DNA from 2 places in the Streptomyces sp. NPDC025833 genome. Region 2 is predicted to be linked to the other one. Evidence: predicted binding sites of a transcription regulator. Region 2 holds the regulator's gene; the other holds the start of a gene.
What was found. Region 2 encodes HspR, which represses chaperone genes until heat shock. Its sites were predicted from a motif close to TTGAGNNNNNNNNNCTCAA; they were not measured.

Region 1 (9,391 bases), on a different contig from region 2:
GTCGGCGGCGAAGCCCGCGATGTGGGCGTGCGGGGGCAGCGCGGCGATGCGGACGCGCTCGTAGCGCTCGATCTCGCTGACCGCCGCCCGGACCACGTCGACGAGCGGCACCGGGCCGGGGTGCGGCTGGACGTGCTCGGTGCCGGCGAGGACCAGGAGGTTCTCGCTGTGCCGGCGCATGACGGTGGCGAAGTGGTCCAGCTTGAAGAGCGTGGCGAGGCGCTCGGGGTCCTGCTCCCGGTCCTCCAGGCCCTCGATGACCGCGAGCTGGCGCTCGACGAGGCCCAGGGTGCGCAGGGCCAGGTTGACGAAGGTGGTGCCGATGCTGGTGCGCAGCCGCTTGAGCTGGGCGGTGGCCTCGGCGAGTTCGGTGCGCAGCTCCTCGCGGGCGTCGGCCATCTTCTGGCGCTGGCCGACCAGGTGCTTGCGGTCGGCCTCCAGGGTGCCCACGCGTTCGTGCAGGGTGAGCGCGTGCGCGTGGAGGGCGTTGACGGAGCGGACCACCTGGGCGAACTCGTCGTTGCGCCCGGTGAAGGCGATCGGCTCCTGGGCCGCGGGGTCCTCCGCCTGCGCGAGGCGGGCCGAACCCCGGCGCAGGACGGACAGCGGCCTGGTCAGGGTGCGGGCCATGGCCGTGGCGATGCCGAGCGCGGTCAGCAGCAGCGCGCCGAGGACGGCGACGCGGATCTCCAGGGCGGTGACGTCGTCGTCCCGGAGCGCGGCGAGGTCCTTGGTGCGGCGGTCGTAGAGGGCGGACTCGGCGCCGCGCATCAGGTCGACGCGGGCGGACAGGGCCGCGTCCAGCTTCTTGGTACCGGTGGTCAGCTCGCCGTCGGAGAGGACCGGCTCGTCGGTGAGCGTGGCCAGGTACTTCTCCGCGGAGTTGACCTCGGCGCCGGTGACGGTGGAGTCGAAGGAGTCCACGGCCTTGCGCGGCGCGTTCTCGCGGAAGTCGGCGAGGGCGGCGTCGGCGCGCAGCCGGGCCTGCTGGGCGGCGGCGGTGAGCGCGTCGCGCCGCTTGCGGTCCTCCTCGCCGGTGGTGTCGACCGTGCCGGGCAGGCCGGTGACGGGGTCGTTCACCGTCTCGGTGCTGCCCGGGACGTTCAGCGCGGCCAGCAGCAGGCCGCGGGCGGCGGCGGACTGCTGGACGGCGGCGTCCAGTTCGGCGAGGGCGTAGGCGCCGGAGCCGGCCCGCGGTGGCGTCCGCTCGGCCAGTCGCCCGGCGAGCCGGTGCAGCTCGGTGATGGTCGCCGAGTACGCCTGGTGGGCTTGGAGGGCACTGGACTTGCCGGTGAGGGCGGCCCGCCGGACCGCGTCGATGCCGTCGAGGCCGGTCCGCAGGCCCGCCGGGGTGCCGGTGTCGGCGCGCAGCTCCTCGACCTGGCGGTCGACGCGGGTGCCGCGGTCCTCGGAGGGCGCCTTGGACTTGGGCCGGCCGGCCGCGATGTACGAGGTGACCTCGTCGCGCTCGTCGGCGAGCGAGTGGGCGAGGGTGAGCGCGTTCTGGGTGCGCTCGGCCAGCGTCACCAGCTCCTGGGAGTCGCTGACGTCCTGGGAGGCGGTGAGCAGCGCGGGGGCGCCGGCTCCCGCGACGGCGGCCGCCACCACCGCGACGGCGACGATCAGCCGGGTGCGCACATGCGTGGGCCGACCGGCGCCCACGGGGGTCTGGGGAACGGTCCCCGCGGGGGCCGTCTGCCTGCCTGTGCGCCGAGGCCGCTTCTTCTGCACCGGTGCTCGCATTCCTGAACTCGTGTACCCAGAACTCGTGTACCCAGGTGCCCGGGTGGCACCCCGTCATCTTGGTGCCAAGTGGTGCGTGCACCCGGTTCGTATGGTTCCCGACCCTCCCAGCGCCGGTGGGCGGTGGCCGCGCATCACCTGACCCGCCACCCGAAGGAGTGAACATCGGAGGGGAGTTGGCGGGCAAATTCCTCTGGCGTGTGCCGGGGCCTTGCGCGGTGGGCCGGTTGGACGCGCGCCACAGGCTTTGACAGGATTCGCCACCACGCCTTCCCGGAGCCACTCAATACTGCCCAAAACAGGCGCCTGACCTGCGGGGCAGCGGGAATTCACCGGGTGCTCACCGGCCTTTGGCGCATCCTGTGAAGGGCTCGTGCAGACTGGCTGGATGCGTACTGATCTCGTTTCGGAACCCGGCGACGCCGACCGCCCCAACGAGGACTTCGCCGGGGTCGGACTACCCGCCTCGGGACAGGGGGGTTGTGTGATCGTCCTGGACGGGGTGACGCCGCCCGCGGGCGGGACGGGCTGTCTGCATTCCGTCCCCTGGTTCACCGCGCGCCTGGGCGGCGCGCTGACCGAACTGACCCTTTCCGGACGAGATCTGACGCTCACGGAGATTCTCTCGCTGGCCATCCGCCGTACCGCCGAGGCCCATGCGGACTCCTGTGACCTTTCTCACTCGCGGACGCCTCAGGCAACCGTGGTGCTGACCCGCTGGTCCCCGGCCGCCGTCGAGTACCTGGTGCTGTCCGACTCGGCGCTGCTGGTGCGGGGGGCCGACGGGACCGTCACCCCGGTGCTGGACGACCGGCTCGACCGGCTCCCCCGCTCCGCGCTCGCCACGGCCGCCCTGGTCGACGCGGAGCTGCGCAACAAGGAGGGCGGCTTCTTCACGGCCGCCGCCGACCCGGCCGTGGCCGCCCGGGCGGTCACCGGCTCGCTGCCGCGGCACGAGGTGCGGGCGCTGGCCGCGCTCACCGACGGCGCGACCCGCTGGACGGAGAAGTTCCGGGAGGGCGACTGGACGGCCCTGTTCGACGTGGTCGCCAAGGAGGGCGCCCGGTCGCTGGTCGAGCGGGTGCGGGAGCTGGAGGACGCGGACCGGGAGCGGCGGGCGTTCCTGGGGCGCGGCAAGACGCACGACGACGCGACGGTGGTGTACGTGGAGCTGTGACCGCCGCCCGGCCGCGGCGCCGTCCGGCTACTTGGCGATGACGCCGTTCAGCTCGTGGAGCAGCCGGGCCAGCTCGGAGACCTCCCGGCGGTCCCAGTGGGCGAGCTGGCGGACGTAGCGGCCGCGGCGGGCCTCGCGGACGGTGCCGACGCGGCGGCTGCCCTCCTCGGTGAGGGTGACGAGCCAGGCGCGGCCGTCCGCGGGGTCGGGCTCGCGGGCGATCAGGCCCAGTTCCTCCAGGGCGCGCAGCTGGCGGGACATGGTGGCCTTGCCGACGCCGATGTAGGCGGCCAGCTCCGTGGCCCGCTGGCCGCCGAGCTCGTCCAGCCGGATGAGCAGGCCGTACGCCGAGGACTCCAGGTCGGGGTGGACCTCGCGGGCCATCTCGCCCTGATTGGCCCGGGCGCGCCGGAGCAGCACGGTCAGCTCGCGCTCCAGCGCGAGGAACTCCTGGTCTGCACCACTGGGTGTCACCTGGCCGGCGGCGTGGTGTCCGCCGCCGTTTCCGTCCTCGTGCACGTCAGCACCCCTGATCGGTTTCGCAGTACTGAAAGTTTCCGTCGAACGACGTCATCGCCGCAGCTCCGTCAGTATTTCGCAGGCGTAGACCAACGGCGTCCCCCGGACCCCCTTCCAGGCCGTCATCTACGTGCGTAGCTTCTTTATCACGCCCTTAATGGCATGCCCACGACCAGTGGGCCGGGCGGTCGGCACCACCCTCCCCCACGCACCTCCCCCACGCACCACCCCCACACCCCACTCCCCGGAGGCACGTCATGACCGTGCTCAGACCCGGTTCCACTCGCCCCCTCCGCCCACGCCCGCTCGCCGTGCTGGTCACGGCCCTGCTGGCGGCGCTCTCCCTCACCCTCCCCCTCACCTCCGCCCGGGCCGCGAGCACACCCGGCCGCGGCTCGGCGTACATGGGCATGGGCGTCCTCGCCCACGACGGCCGAAACGGCACCCCGAGCACGGGCGACGCCACCCAGACCGAGGGGGTCGACGTCGCCGGCTACCAGGGCAACGTCGCCTGGTCCACGCTGTGGGGCAGCGGGGTGCGCTGGGCGTACACGAAGGCCACCGAAGGCACGTACTACACCAACCCGTACTTCGCCCAGCAGTACAACGGCTCCTACAACGTGGGCATGATCCGCGGCTCGTACCACTTCGCCACCCCGGACACCACCAGCGGCGCCACCCAGGCCAACTACTTCGTCGACCACGGCGGCGGCTGGTCCCGGGACGGCAGGACGCTGCCCGGCGCGCTCGACATCGAGTGGAACCCGTACGGGGCAGCCTGCTACGGCAAGACCGCGAGCCAGATGGTCGGCTGGATCGCCGACTTCATCAACACGTACAAGGCGCGCACCAGCCGGTACCCCGTGATCTACACGGCCACGAGCTGGTGGACCCAGTGCACGGGCGACTACGGCGGCTTCGCCGTGAACAACCCGCTGTGGATCGCCCGCTACGCCGCCGACCCGGGGACGCTGCCGGCCGGGTGGTCGTTCTACACGATGTGGCAGTACACCTCCTCCGGCCCGACCGTCGGCGACCACGACAAGTTCAACGGCGCGCTGGACCGGGTGCAGGCCCTGGCCAACGGCTGACCCACCGGCCGACGCCTCCCCGGGCGGCGCGCGCGAGTCCGTACGGGGCGTGCCGGCACGGGCGAGCACGGGCGCGGCGGAGGCCCGGCCCCCTCGGGGGAGCCGGGCCTCCACTCGTCCCGCGGCGTCCGTCACGCCGCCACGGGCACCTCCGGCGCCGCGTCCCGGGCGGCGGGCGCGAGCGCCAGCTCCAGGACCTGGCGGACGTCGGTCACGGCGTGGACGTCGAGCTTGTCCAGCACCTCGGCCGGGACGTCGTCCAGGTCCGGCTCGTTGCGCTTGGGGATGATCACGGTGGTCACCCCGGCGCGGTGGGCGGCGAGCAGCTTCTGCTTCACGCCGCCGATGGGCAGCACCCGGCCGGTCAGCGAGACCTCGCCGGTCATGGCGACGTCCGTGCGGACCAGGCGGCCGGACAGCAGCGAGGCGAGGGCCGTGGTCATCGTGATGCCCGCGCTCGGGCCGTCCTTCGGCACCGCGCCCGCCGGGAAGTGGATGTGCACGCCCCGGTCCTTCAGGTCCGCCACCGGCAGCTCCAGTTCCGCGCCGTGGCTGCGCAGGAAGCTCAGCGCGATCTGCGCCGACTCCTTCATCACGTCCCCGAGCTGACCGGTCAGGGTCAGGCCCGCCGCGCCCGTCTCCGGGTCGGCGAGGGACGCCTCCACGAAGAGCACGTCACCACCGGCGCCGGTCACCGCGAGGCCGGTCGCCACACCGGGGACGGCCGTACGGCGCTGCGCCGGGTCCTGGGCGGACTCGGGGACGTGGTGCGGGCGTCCGATCAGAGCGCGCAGGTCCTCGTCCCGGACGGTGAACGGCAGTTCCCGCCGGCCCAGTTCGTGCTGTGCCGCGACCTTGCGCAGCAGCCGCGCGACGGACCGCTCCAGGGTGCGCACGCCCGCCTCGCGGGTGTACTCGCCGGCGAGCCTGCGCAGCGCACCCTCCTCGATCATGACCTCGTCCTCGCCCAGCCCGGCCCGCTCGAGCTGGCGCGGCAGCAGGTGGTCGCGGGCGATGACGACCTTCTCGTCCTCGGTGTAGCCGTCCAGCCGGACGATCTCCATGCGGTCGGCGAGCGCCTCCGGGATGGCCTCCAGCACGTTGGCGGTGGCCAGGAAGACCACGTCCGACAGGTCGAGTTCGACCTCCAGGTAGTGGTCCCGGAAGGTGTGGTTCTGCGCCGGGTCCAGCACTTCGAGCAGGGCCGCGGCCGGGTCGCCGCGGAAGTCGGAGCCCACCTTGTCGATCTCGTCCAGCAGGACCACCGGGTTCATGGACCCGGCCTCCTTGATCGCGCGCACGATCCGCCCGGGCAGGGCGCCGACGTAGGTCCGGCGGTGGCCGCGGATCTCGGCCTCGTCGCGGACGCCGCCGAGGGCGACCCGGACGAACTCGCGGCCCATCGCGTGCGCCACCGACTGGCCGAGCGAGGTCTTGCCGACTCCCGGCGGCCCCACCAGCGCGAGGACGGCACCGCCGCGCCGGCCGCCGATGACGCCCAGGCCCCGGTCGGCACGCCGCTTGCGCACCGCCAGGTACTCGGTGATGCGCTCCTTCACGTCCTGCAGGCCCGCGTGCTCGGCGTCGAGCACCTCCTGCGCGCCCCGGATGTCGTAGGCGTCCTCGGTCCGCGCGTTCCACGGCATCTCCAGGACGGTGTCCAGCCAGGTGCGGATCCACGAGCCCTCGGGCGACTGGTCGGAGGAGCGCTCCAGCTTGTCGACCTCCTTCAGGGCGGCCTCGCGGACCTTCTCCGGGAGGTCGGCGGCCTCCACCCGGGCGCGGTAGTCGTCGGACTCCTCGCCCTCCTGCTCGCCGTTCAGCTCGCGCAGCTCCTTGCGGACGGCCTCCAGCTGCCGGCGCAGCAGGAACTCGCGCTGCTGCTTGTCGACGCCCTCCTGGACGTCCTTGGCGATGGTCTCGGCCACGTCCTGCTCGGCGAGGTGGTCGCGGAGCTGCTGGGCGGCGAGCCTCAGCCGGGCCACCGGGTCGGCGGTCTCCAGCAGTTCGACCTTCTGCTCGGTGGTCAGGAACGGCGAGTAGCCGGAGTTGTCGGCCAGCGCCGCGACGTCGTCGATGGCCTGGACGCGGTCCACGACCTGCCAGGCGCCGCGCTTCTTCAGCCAGCTGGTGGCGAGCGCCTTGTACTCCTTGACCAGCTCCGCGACCTGACCCGGCAGCGGTTCCGGCACGTCCTCCGCGACCCGGGTGCCCTCGACCCAGAGCGCTGCGCCCGGACCGGTGGTGCCGGCGCCGATGCGCACCCGGCCGCGGCCGCGGACCAGGGCGCCGGGGTCGCCGTCGGCCAGCCGGCCGACCTGTTCGACCGTGCCCAGGACGCCCGTCTTCGCGTACGTGCCGTCGACGCGCGGCACGAGCAGCACCTTGGGCTTCCCGGTCGTCGAACGGGCGGCGGCCTGTGCGGCCTCCACCGCGGCCCGTACCTCGGCGTCACTCAGGTCCAGCGGAACCACCATGCCGGGCAGGACGACCTCGTCGTCGAGCGGCAGCACGGGCAGAACGAGCGTGAACGCCGTGGACTCAGCAGCCATGATCTCCCCTTAGGCAGTCAACTTGAGCTATGCCGACTCAATGTTCTGCAGGCGAGGATTGTTCCCCCAGCCGTGTTCGCTCTCAGCGATCACCGATCCGGCGGCGGAACGGCGGCGGAACCCCGGCGTCATCGGCGCGGATTGACGAGGGGCCGCGCGGTCCGCGGTCGGCGCGCGGCCCGGTGGCTCGCGGCACGACGGGGACAACGCGCGGACGCGTGCGGAACTTCCGGGCGGCCGGTGTCCCGGCGCCGGTTCAGGGCGCGGCCGGCGGCGTCCCCGGCGCCGTCGGCCGCCGGCGCCGCAGCAGCGGCCAGCCGGCGACGCCCAGGGCGAACGCGATCAGGTGGCCCCAGTCGGTCAGCGGGTCCGTGGACGCGACGAGGCCGCTCAGCAGCGAGCCGCCCGTCAGGACCAGCAGGGGCCGGCGCAGCCAGGGGGTGAGCAGGCCGGCCAGGGCGCCGGTGCTGGCGGCGACACCGAAGCTGATGCCGTAGTCCAGGCGGTGCAGCGAGGACGCCGGCAGGTGGCCGAACAGGACCGCCACCCCCACGGTGCCCTCGGTGGCGAGGGTGGCCAGGACGTGCCCGGCCAGGAAGACACCGGCGGCCCGCACCCCGCCCGCGCGCCGCTCCAGCGCGGTGAGCACCAGCAGGAACGCGACGCTGTACGGCGAGAGGAGCCCGCCCGCGATCCACAGCGCGCTCGCCACCAGCACCGGCACCGGCGCGCCCGCCAGGTGGGCCACGTCCGTGCTGGAGCCCTGCTGGAGGGCGTGCACCAGGCCGGCGTCGGCCCGAGCCGCGAACAGGGAGGTGACGGCCAGGACGGCCGCGTAGCCGAAGGTGAACGGCGTGCCGGCCGGGGTGGGCAGCAGCCGCCGCCACCGGCGGAGCGCCCCCCGCGCCGGAGCGGGCACGCGGCGCGGGGCGCGGGCGGTGTCCGGGGCGGGCGCGAGGGCGGTGCCGCGCTGGCGGGGCATCCCTTCCAGCAGGCCGGACGGCACCGGGACGGCGGCCGTACCGCCGGGCGGGGGCGGGGACGGCACGGGCGGGGACGCGTCCGTGCCGGGGCCCGGCGTGCTCCGTTCCACCGTGGGGCGCTCCTTCCGTCGCGCCCCACCCTTCGCGTTCGGCGGGCCGCTGTCCATGACCGACGCCACGCGGGAGCGGATCGGCGGCACCCCCGCCCCCGTTCGCGGTCGCCGCCGGCGCGCACCACTCGTCCGTGGACGTCATGCGTAATTCCCGTGCCCGCCAGGCGGTGTTCGAGCAGGATGGGGGCATGACTGCCGTGTACGACACTCCCGTGGTCCTGGATCGGCGCGACGGCCCGTACGGCGAGGTGGTCCTGCGCAGGCACGGGCCGCTGCTGCAGATCATCGCCAACGGCTGCTTCCTGATGGACACCTCCGACGGCCGCTCGGAGCGGCTGCTGGTCGACGCCGCCCGGGACGCGCTGGACGGGCGCCCTGCGCCGGAGGTGCTGATCGGCGGGCTGGGCGTGGGGTTCTCGCTCGCACACGCCGCGGCCGACCCCCGGTGGGGGCGGATCACCGTGGTGGAGCGGGAACCGGCCGTCATCGACTGGCACCGGGCCGGACCGCTGGCCGAGGTGTCCGCGGCCGCGCTCGCGGACCCGCGTACCGTGCTCGTCGAATCGGATCTCGTCGCGTACGTCAATGAGACGTCGGACACGTTCGACGCGCTGTGCCTCGACATCGACAACGGCCCCGACTGGACGGTCACGGCCGGCAACGACGGCCTGTACTCCGCGGCCGGACTCGCGGCCTGCACAAGGGTGTTGAGACCCGGCGGGGTGCTCGCGGTGTGGTCGGCGCGACCCTCCGCGGATTTCGAAGGAACCTTGCGGAATGCCGGGTTCGGACAGGTGCGTACCGAAGAGGTGCCCGTTGCCCGGGGCGTTCCCGATGCCGTCCACCTCGCCGTCCGACCTGGATAGCGACAGCGCGGTGAGTCCCCGTAATGTGCTGCCCTGACGCCGATCTTTCGTGCGTCGGACGCAGACATGGGATCACCCCACGGATTCCGGAAAGCAACAACAGGGGCGGGCGATGGAGCAGACACACACCTCCCAGAGCGGCGCGACCAGCACCCAGGGCGCCCAGCGCCGGGTGCTGGTCGTCGAGGACGATCCCACGATCGTCGACGCCATCGCGGCCCGGCTCCGCGCGGAGGGATTCCTGGTGCAAACCGCGGCCGACGGTCCGGCCGCGGTCGACACGGCCGAGGCGTGGCAGCCCGACCTGCTGATCCTCGACATCATGCTGCCCGGCTTCGACGGGCTGG
Region 2 (9,391 bases):
GTTCCAGTCCGGTCACGGCGTGGACCTGTCCAAGGACAAGATGGCCCTGCAGCGGCTGCGCGAGGCCGCGGAGAAGGCGAAGATCGAGCTGTCCTCCTCCACGGAGACCTCGATCAACCTGCCTTACATCACCGCGTCCGCCGAGGGCCCGCTGCACCTGGACGAGAAGCTCACCCGCGCCCAGTTCCAGCAGCTCACCTCGGACCTGCTGGACCGCTGCAAGACGCCGTTCCACAACGTCATCAAGGACGCCGGCATCTCGATCAACGAGATCGACCACGTCGTCCTCGTCGGCGGCTCCACCCGCATGCCCGCCGTCGCCGAGCTCGTCAAGGAGCTGACCGGCGGCAAGGAGGCCAACAAGGGCGTGAACCCGGACGAGGTCGTCGCCATCGGCGCCTCGCTCCAGGCCGGTGTCCTCAAGGGTGAGGTCAAGGACGTCCTGCTGCTCGACGTCACCCCGCTGTCCCTCGGCATCGAGACCAAGGGCGGCATCATGACCAAGCTGATCGAGCGCAACACCACGATCCCGACCAAGCGCTCCGAGATCTTCACCACGGCCGAGGACAACCAGCCGTCCGTGCAGATCCAGGTCTACCAGGGCGAGCGCGAGATCGCGGCCTACAACAAGAAGCTCGGCATGTTCGAGCTGACCGGTCTGCCGCCGGCGCCGCGCGGCGTCCCGCAGATCGAGGTCTCCTTCGACATCGACGCCAACGGCATCATGCACGTGACCGCGAAGGACCTGGGCACGGGCAAGGAGCAGAAGATGACCGTCACCGGCGGCTCCTCGCTGCCGAAGGACGAGGTCGACCGCATGCGCGAGGAGGCCGAGCGCTACGCGGAGGAGGACCACAAGCGCCGCGAGGCCGCCGAGGTCCGCAACCAGGGCGAGCAGCTCGTCTACCAGACCGAGAAGTTCCTCAAGGACAACGAGGACAAGGTCCCCGGCGAGGTCAAGACCGAGGTCGAGAGCGCCGTCGGCGAGCTGAAGGAAGCCCTCAAGGGCGAGGACACCGCCGGCATCCGCACCGCCACCGAGAAGGTCGCGGCCGTCTCGCAGAAGCTGGGCCAGGCCATGTACGCCGACGCCCAGGGCGCGCAGGCCGCGGGCGGAGCCGGTGACGCCGGGGCCGGCCAGGCCAAGGCGGACGACGACGTCGTGGACGCCGAGATCGTGGACGACGAGCGCAAGGACGGTGCCGCGTGACGGAGGAGACCCCGGGCTTCGAGGAGAAGCCCGACGTCCCCTCCGGCGCCACCTCCGACGACGCCGAGCCGAAGGCCGCCTCCGAGGAGGAGGCGGCCCCGGCCGGGGACGCGAACGACAACGCCGGTCTGGTCGCGCAGTTGGACCAGGTGCGCACGGCGCTGGGTGAACGCACCGCGGACCTCCAGCGACTCCAGGCCGAGTACCAGAACTACCGCCGCCGCGTCGACCGCGACCGGGTCGCGGTCCGGGAGGTCGCCATCGCGAACCTCCTGACCGAGCTGCTGCCGGTGCTCGACGACATCGGCCGCGCACGGGAACACGGCGAACTGGTCGGCGGCTTCAAGTCGGTGGCCGAGTCGCTGGAGACCGTCGCGGCAAAGCTGGGCCTCCAGCAGTTCGGCAAGGAGGGCGAGCCCTTCGACCCGACCATCCACGAGGCCCTGATGCACAGCTACGCGCCGGACGTCACCGAGACGACCTGCGTGGCGATCCTGCAGCCCGGGTACCGCATCGGCGAGCGCATCATCCGCCCCGCGCGGGTGGCCGTCGCCGAACCGCAGCCCGGCGCGCAGACCGTCAAGGCCGAGGGTGCCGACGAGGACGACGCGGCCGACGACAAGGAGAACGGTGGCCCGGAGGAGGGCTGACGTCGACGACGGACGGAAGGAGGGACGTCGGGGATGAGCACCAAGGACTTCATCGAGAAGGACTACTACAAGGTCCTCGGCGTCCCCAAGGACGCCACCGAGGCCGAGATCAAGAAGGCGTACCGGAAGCTCGCCCGCGAGTTCCACCCGGACGCCAACAAGGGCAACGTCAAGGCCGAGGAGCGCTTCAAGGAGATCTCCGAGGCGAACGACATCCTCGGCGACCCCAAGAAGCGCAAGGAGTACGACGAGGCGCGCGCGCTGTTCGGCAACGGGGGCTTCCGCCCCGGGCCGGGCGCGGCCGGCGGCTCCTTCAACTTCGACCTGGGTGACCTCTTCGGGGGCAACGCCCAGGGCGGAGGCTTCGGCGGCGGCATCGGTGACGTCTTCGGGGGCCTGTTCAACCGCGGCGGCACCGCGGGCCCGCGTACCCAGCCCCGGCGGGGCCAGGACATCGAGTCCGAGGTCACGCTGAGCTTCACGGAGGCCATCGAGGGCGCCACGGTGCCCCTGCGGATGTCCTCCCAGGCGCCCTGCAAGGCGTGTTCGGGCACCGGCGACAAGAACGGCACGCCGCGGGTGTGCCCGACCTGCGTCGGCACCGGGCAGGTCGCGCGGGGCTCCGGGGGCGGTTTCTCGCTCACGGACCCCTGCCCCGACTGCAAGGGCCGGGGCCTGATCGCCGAGCACCCCTGCGCGGACTGCAAGGGCAGCGGGCGCGCCAAGTCGTCGCGGACCATGCAGGTCCGCATCCCCGCGGGGGTGACCGACGGCCAGCGCATCCGGCTGCGCGGCAAGGGCGCGCCCGGCGAGCGGGGCGGCCCGTCGGGCGACCTGTACGTGGTCGTGCACGTCGGGGAGCACCCGGTGTTCGGGCGCAAGGACGACAACCTCACCGTCACCGTGCCGGTGACGTTCGCCGAGGCGGCGCTCGGCGGCGAGGTGCGGGTGCCCACCCTCGGTGGCCCGGCCGTCACCTTGAAGCTGCCGCCCGGCACGCCGAACGGACGGACCATGCGGGCGCGCGGCAAGGGCGCGGTCCGCAAGGACGGCACCCGCGGCGATCTGCTGGTCACCGTGGAGGTGCGTGTGCCGACGGACCTGTCGGGGAAGGCTCGTGACGCGCTGGAGGCGTATCGCGAGGTGACCGCGGGCGAGGATCCGCGGGCGGAGCTGTTCGAGGCCGCGAAGGGAGCCTGAGAGAATGGACGGCCGTCGGCGTAATCCGTATGAACTGACCCAGGAGACCCCGGTCTACGTCATCTCGGTGGCGGCCCAGCTCTCCGGTCTGCACCCGCAGACGCTGCGCCAGTACGACCGCCTGGGCCTGGTCTCCCCGGACCGCACCGCGGGCCGGGGCCGCCGGTACTCGGCCCGTGACATCGAACTGCTCCGCCAGGTGCAGCAGTTGTCGCAGGACGAGGGCATCAACCTGGCCGGCATCAAGCGCATCATCGAGCTGGAGAACCAGGTCGTCGCGCTCCAGTCCCGCATCGCGGAGCTGGAGGCGGCCCTGGACGGCGCGGCGGCGGCCATGCAGCAGCGCGAGGCCGCCGTGCACGCCTCCTACCGGCGCGACCTGGTGCCGTACCAGGAGGTCCAGCAGACCAGCGCGCTGGTGGTGTGGCGGCCGAAGCGGCAGCAGCAGCACGACTGACGCGCGCGGACGCGCACGCGAGGAGGGGCCCGGATTCCGGGCCCCTCTCGTCATGTCCCGCCCGTCATGTCCCGGCGGCCCGGTTCCGCTGGTGCCGGCCGGCGCGGGCCGGGGACGAGGGCCCGTCCGGCTCCGGGGTGCCCGCCTCGGTGGCGACGACCACGTCGGCCTCGCCGGTCGTCCGGTAGCGGGAGTTGCCTCACGTGTCGTACGCGTCCACGAAGAAGCAGCGCTCCTCGCCGTTCGCGACGGTGTCGTAGCGGTGGGAGGTGGTGCCGGGCGGCAGCCAGGCGGCCTCGTACGCGGAGCAGACGCGGCGAGCGCGACGGCCGTGGCGGTCGCGCGTCTGGCTGGGATCATTCGCACCTCTGATCGAGTCGGAAGGGGGGCGCGGGAGCGCCTCCGTCCCCGACTCGTGGCGGAACATCCGGTTTATACGGATCTTTGCCGGCCCGTGAACTTCCTTTACGTGGACGGGTCGTAAAGAGTTGTTGCAGGTGGTTTCGCGCAACCTCCACATATGCCCCCCGGCGTGGCGTTGCGCACTCGTTAAGCGCTTCTCCTTGACGCCGAGTGCGGCCGCCGCGTTGTCTTTTCAGACACCTGGGCCGTACCGCAGCGCCCGGGTCCGCAACGCACCTGAAGTGAGCCCCCGAATGCGTCGTATCGCCCTGTCCGTGGCCGCCTCCACGATGACCCTCTCGCTCGCCGGCTGCGGCGCGCTGAACGCGACGGGGGACAGCGCGAGCGTGAGCCCGACCAAGGGCGACGACATCACGGTGGGCCTGCTGCTGCCGGAGAAGGCGAACTCCCGCTACGGCAAGTTCGACTTCCCCATCATCAAGAGCAAGGTCGCCGAACTCACCAGCAAGCGGGGCAAGGTCGAGTACGCCAACGCCGACGCGAGCGCCGCCCGGCAGGCCGAGCAGCTCCAGAACATGATCGACAGCAAGGTCGACGTCATCCTGCTCGACGCGGTGGACGCGCACGCCGTCGCCGACGGGGTGCGCAAGGCCAAGGACGCGGGCATCCCGGTCATCGCCTACGACCGCCTCGCCGAGGGCCCGATCGACGCCTACATCTCCTTCGACAACGAGCTGGTCGGCGAGGTGCAGGGCCGCTCCCTGCTGGAGGCGCTCGGGCCGGACGCCGGCAAGTCCGACAAGATCGTCATGATGAACGGCTCGCCCACCGACCCGAACTCCAGGCAGTTCAAGGAGGGCGCCCTCTCCCAGCTCAACGGCAAGGTGACGATCGCCGCGAGCTTCGACACCGCGGACTGGAAGCCGGAGAACGCCGAGGCCGACATGGCCAAGGCGATCCAGGAGATCGGCAAGGACGGCATCGCCGGTATCTACTCCGCCAACGACGGCATGGCCGGCGGCGTCATCAAGGCGCTGAAGGCGGCCGGCGTCGCCACGCTGCCCCCGATCACCGGCCAGGACGCGGAACTGGACGCGGTGCAGCGGATCGTGGCCGGCGAGCAGTACATGAGCGTCTACAAGTCCTACCCGGACGAGGCCGAGGCCGCCGCGCAGATCGCCCTCACCAAGGTCCAGGGCAAGGACATCCAGTTCGACGCCCTCACCCAGGACCGGGCCGACAGCCCCACCCTCAAGGACATCCCGTCCAGGCTGGTCCAGGTCCGCGCGCTGACCCGGCACAACGTCAAGGACACGGTCGTCGCCGACGGCATCTACTCGGTGGACGAGATCTGCACCGCCAGGTACAAGGACGCCTGCGCCGCGCTCGGCCTCGGGTAGCCCCCGCGGACACCGCCCGCCCGCCACCCCGTCCCGGCGCGGAGCGCGGGCCGGAGCCCCGGTGAACCGGGGCGCGGCGGCATCTCCCGGGCGCCCGCGGGGAAGGAGCCGTGTTGCGGACCCGGTCGGTGCCGCGCATAGTTGCGCTGCGGAAGTGGCGGCACACCGGGGGTGGAATGGGCGATGGCCGGGCGTGGGGCGGATGAGCATCCTCACGGCGCCGACCGGCTGTGCGGCGCCGGCGACCGGTTGTACACCCGTGCCGTGCGCGGGGGGCGGGTGTCGCGCACGGACGCCGAGCACGTCCCCTGCCTGCTGGAGCTGGCGTTGCTGCACCCCGACCCCGACGACATGGACTGGCTGGTGCCGACGTCCCCGCAGGAGGTCATGACCCGGCTGCTGCGCGGGGTCCACGACGAGGTCAGCGAGAGCCAGCGGCGGGTGGGCTCGGCGGTGGCCGCCTTCGAGCGGTACGCGGGCCTGGGCCGGCAGCTCAACGCGCCGGCGGCACCCGCCGAGGGCAGCTCGATCCGGGTCCTGGACGGGCTCTCCCGGATCCAGGCCGCGATGGACGAGGCGACCGAGGCGTGCACCACCGAGGTGCTCACCGTGCAGCCCGGCGGCATCCGGCGCGAGGCGGAACTCACCGAGGGACTGCACCGGGCGCTCGCCCTGCGCGGCCGGGGCGTGCGCATGCGCGACCTCTACACGCACGTGGCCCGGCACGGGCAGGGGCTGCTGAACTACCTCGAACTGATGGGGGACACGGTGGAGGCCCGCACCCTCGACGAGGTCATCGACCGGCTCATCCTCTTCGACCGCACGGTGGCCTTCGTCCCCGCCAACGCCGACCGCACGATGGCCCTGGAACTGCGCCACCCGGCCCTGGTCGGCTACCTGGTGACGGTCTTCGAGCGGCTGTGGCGGCTGGCGATCCCGCTCACCGCCGCGCTCCCCGACACCGGCATCGAGGGCATCTCGCACCGGGAGCAGTCCATCGCGGCGCTGCTCGCCGAGGGGCACCAGGACGCGGTGATCGCCGAGCGGCTCGGCATCAGCGTGCGCACCTGCCGGGCCCACATCGCCCGCCTGTCGGAGACGCTCGGCGCGGCCAGCCGCACCCAGCTCGGCGTCCGCATCGCCCAGGTCGGCCTGGACGGCCACCGCCCGCCCCTGCCGGGCGCCGCGCTCACCGCGCGGGACCTGGAGCCCCCGCCCGCCCGCTGAGGCGCCCGGGCCGCGGCGCGGCCCGCACCGCCGGCGCGCGCACGCCGGGCGGGCACCGGTCCGCCCGGCGTGTCACTGGTCCGCCCGGCGTGTCACTGGTCCCGGTCCAGGATGCCGGACTGGGCGATCAGGTAGCCGAGCTGGGCGCGGCTGCCGCTGCCGAGGGCGGTGGCCAGCTTGGCGATGTGGGCGCGGCAGGTGCGGACGTTCATGCCGAGGCGGCGGGCGATGGCCTCGTCCACGAGGCCCTCGACGAGGAGCTTGGCGATGGAGTGCTGGATCTCGGTGATGCCGTCGGGCGCGGTCTCGTAGGGGGCGCCGGTGCTCAGCGGCACCGCGCGGGCCCACATGAACTCGAACACCTTGATCAGGTAGCGCACGAGTCCGGGGTGCCGGAGCTCCAGCGCGACCTGGCGGTCGTCGCGGACGGGTATGAAGGCGACGGTCTCGTCGCAGATGATGAGCCGTTCCACCAGTTCGTCGATGGTGCGGTACTCCACCTTGCCGACGGAGAACTGGGCGACGTACCCCAGGGTCTCGGGGCTGTAGCGGGCCGTGTGCTGGTACAGGGTCTTGATGCGCACCCCGCGTTCGAGGAGCGGCCGGTCGCGCTCCAGGCCCTGGAGCAGGGTGTGCTCCAGGCGGCGGCTGGTGGGCTGCACGGTGAGCACCTCGGACCGGCACGCGGCCGTGGCGACGTCGAGCGCCGCGTTGATGCGGTCCAGGCCCTCCAGCACGGATATGGCGTGGGTGCTCGCCGTGTCCTGGGCGCTGAGCGTCATGAACGGCTCGAAGGCCGCGGCCAGTTCGACCGACAGCCGCCTGCGCTCGGAGATCTCGCGTTCGATCGGGTTGAGCCGCTGGGCGAGGGCAACCGAGGGAGGGGTGGGGCGCAGCCAGCCCGCGTCGTCGGGATCCGGCTGGAGCAGGGCGAACTCCATGAGGCAGGGGGCCGCCTCCGCGTCGGAGCGGGCGATCCGTCCCATGCGCAGCGCCCTGGCGTAGAGGCCGCTACCCTCCTCGCAGAGTTCGGTCATCGCATGGGGATGGGCCACTTTGGCCTGATTCGTCGTCAAATCTCCACCCCCCAGGGTCCTGAACATGCAGGAACATGATGCACCGATCGTGTGGCCATGACGTGCCCAAATGAGACATCGTCTTGTTCGACGGGGGAAGAGGGGACCTTCAAGTGAGGACGAAGCCGAAAATGCGCAACAGATTGCTTCGGTCGATGCTTGCCGTCGCCTTCTCCACCGTTGTGGCCATTGGCGCGCTGAGTGGCCTCTCCGGTGCAGAGCGTGACGCTGCGGCCGATACCACCTGGGGCATTGCTCCGCGGGTGGTCGCTGTGGGTGTCCACGACACCGGGGCGGCTCATCCCGATGGTGCGGATGACACCACTTGGGGCTGACTGATGACTACTCCACCCGACGACCGCTCCTTCCGCCGTGAGATGGCCACCGCCTACCGGTCCGGCTGGCACTTCATCGACCTGGTCACCGCCATCCCCCACAGCGGTGACTCCCTGATGGTGACCGTGTTCGGCGAGCCGGTCGTCGTCACCCGGGACGAGGACGGTGACGTACGGGCCTTCCGGTGCCTGCGCAAGCCGCGTGGCGCGCCGCAGCCGGTGCGATGTGCCGTCCGGTACGGAATGATCTTTGTGAACCTGGACCAGCGGGACCACCGGCTCTACGAGCCGGCGGAGTCCGACCTGAGCACCATCTCGGCCACCCCCCGCAGTGCCTGACGCGATTCCCCCGTCGTAACAGATCGCTCAGGCGCTTCCCCCCGCAGCGGCGTCACCGTGACCTGAACACGGTGACGCCGCTGCAGTTTTACGGGGACATCTCCCGCTATGGGCGCGCTTCCATGGTGGCTGAAAATATTCACCCGTGGCCCAGTGCGCGCTCCACCTCGATCTCGATCACCACGCGTGCCGGATTCTGGCGGGGCGTGCGCGTGTAGCGCTCGGTGTAGCGCCGCTCCGCCTCCGCCACCCGCTCCGGCTCCGTGCGGACGCGCGCCCGCCCCTCCAGCGTCGCCCAGCGCCGGCCGTCCACCTGGCACACCGCCACCCGGGCGCCCGCCGCCCCGGCCGCCCGCACGTACCGGGCCTTCGCGCTGGTGCCGCTGGTGATCACCCGGGCCAGCCGCGCCCCGGCGTCGTACGTCACCCCCACCGGCACCACGTGCGGGCTGCCGTCGGGCCGCAGGGTCGTCAGGGTGCACAGGTGCCGTTCCCGCCAGAAGGCGAGATACGGCTCGTCGGGGGAAACCGGGTCCACGGAGTGCCTCGTCATGGGCGCAACCTAACCCCGGCGCGCTCCCGCCCGAACCTTGAGCGGAATAGACTCAACTTTGTGTACGCTGGTTAAGTCAGCAGTGCGAGGGGCAGTGCGAAGTGCCGGGAAGACCGGAAAAAGCGGCCGAGGAGGAGAACGGACAACGTGGACGCCGAGCTGACCAACAGGAGCCGGGACGCGATCAACGCGGCGAGCAGTCGTGCCGTGACCGAGGGGCACCCGGACCTCACCCCCGCCCACCTGCTGCTGGCTCTGCTCCAGGGGCAGGACAACGAGAACATCACCGACCTGCTCGCCGCCGTCGACGCCGACCAGGCCGCCGTGCGCGCGGGCGCCGAGCGGATCCTGGCCGCGCTGCCCAGCGTGACCGGCTCCACCGTGGCGCCCCCGCAGCCCAGCCGTGAGCTGCTGGCCGTGATCGCGGACGCCGGTGAGCGCGCGAAGGACCTCGGCGACGAGTACCTGTCGACCGAGCACCTGCTGATCGGCGTCGCCGCGAAGGGCGGCGAGGCCGGCGAGGTGCTCTCCGGGCAGGGCGCCGGGGCGAAGAAGCTGCTGGAGGCCTTCAAGAAGGCCAG

Region 1: the regulator HspR is predicted to act here: its motif matches at 7,105-7,123, upstream of lon (endopeptidase La).

The regions. Positions count from the first base shown of each region.
Region 1 covers NZ_JBVHNF010000009.1:26,786-36,176, forward strand. The annotation lists gene ACZ4K2_RS17165 (sensor histidine kinase) at 1-1,731, opposite strand, end outside; gene ACZ4K2_RS17170 (protein phosphatase 2C domain-containing protein) at 2,132-2,920, shown strand; gene ACZ4K2_RS17175 (MarR family winged helix-turn-helix transcriptional regulator) at 2,948-3,439, opposite strand; gene ACZ4K2_RS17180 (lysozyme) at 3,697-4,530, shown strand; gene lon (endopeptidase La) at 4,662-7,082, opposite strand; gene ACZ4K2_RS17190 (rhomboid-like protein) at 7,339-8,175, opposite strand; gene ACZ4K2_RS17195 (spermine/spermidine synthase domain-containing protein) at 8,367-9,044, shown strand; gene ACZ4K2_RS17200 (response regulator transcription factor) at 9,157-9,391, shown strand, end outside.
Region 2 covers NZ_JBVHNF010000008.1:378,581-387,971, forward strand. The annotation lists gene dnaK (molecular chaperone DnaK) at 1-1,210, shown strand, start outside; gene grpE (nucleotide exchange factor GrpE) at 1,207-1,860, shown strand; gene dnaJ (molecular chaperone DnaJ) at 1,894-3,060, shown strand; gene ACZ4K2_RS17000 (heat shock protein transcriptional repressor HspR) at 3,065-3,517, shown strand; gene ACZ4K2_RS17005 (hypothetical protein) at 3,717-3,944, opposite strand; gene ACZ4K2_RS17010 (sugar ABC transporter substrate-binding protein) at 4,174-5,280, shown strand; gene ACZ4K2_RS17015 (helix-turn-helix transcriptional regulator) at 5,464-6,507, shown strand; gene ACZ4K2_RS17020 (helix-turn-helix transcriptional regulator) at 6,600-7,544, opposite strand; gene ACZ4K2_RS17025 (hypothetical protein) at 7,922-8,257, shown strand; gene ACZ4K2_RS17030 (TIGR03618 family F420-dependent PPOX class oxidoreductase) at 8,397-8,810, opposite strand; gene clpB (ATP-dependent chaperone ClpB) at 8,958-9,391, shown strand, end outside.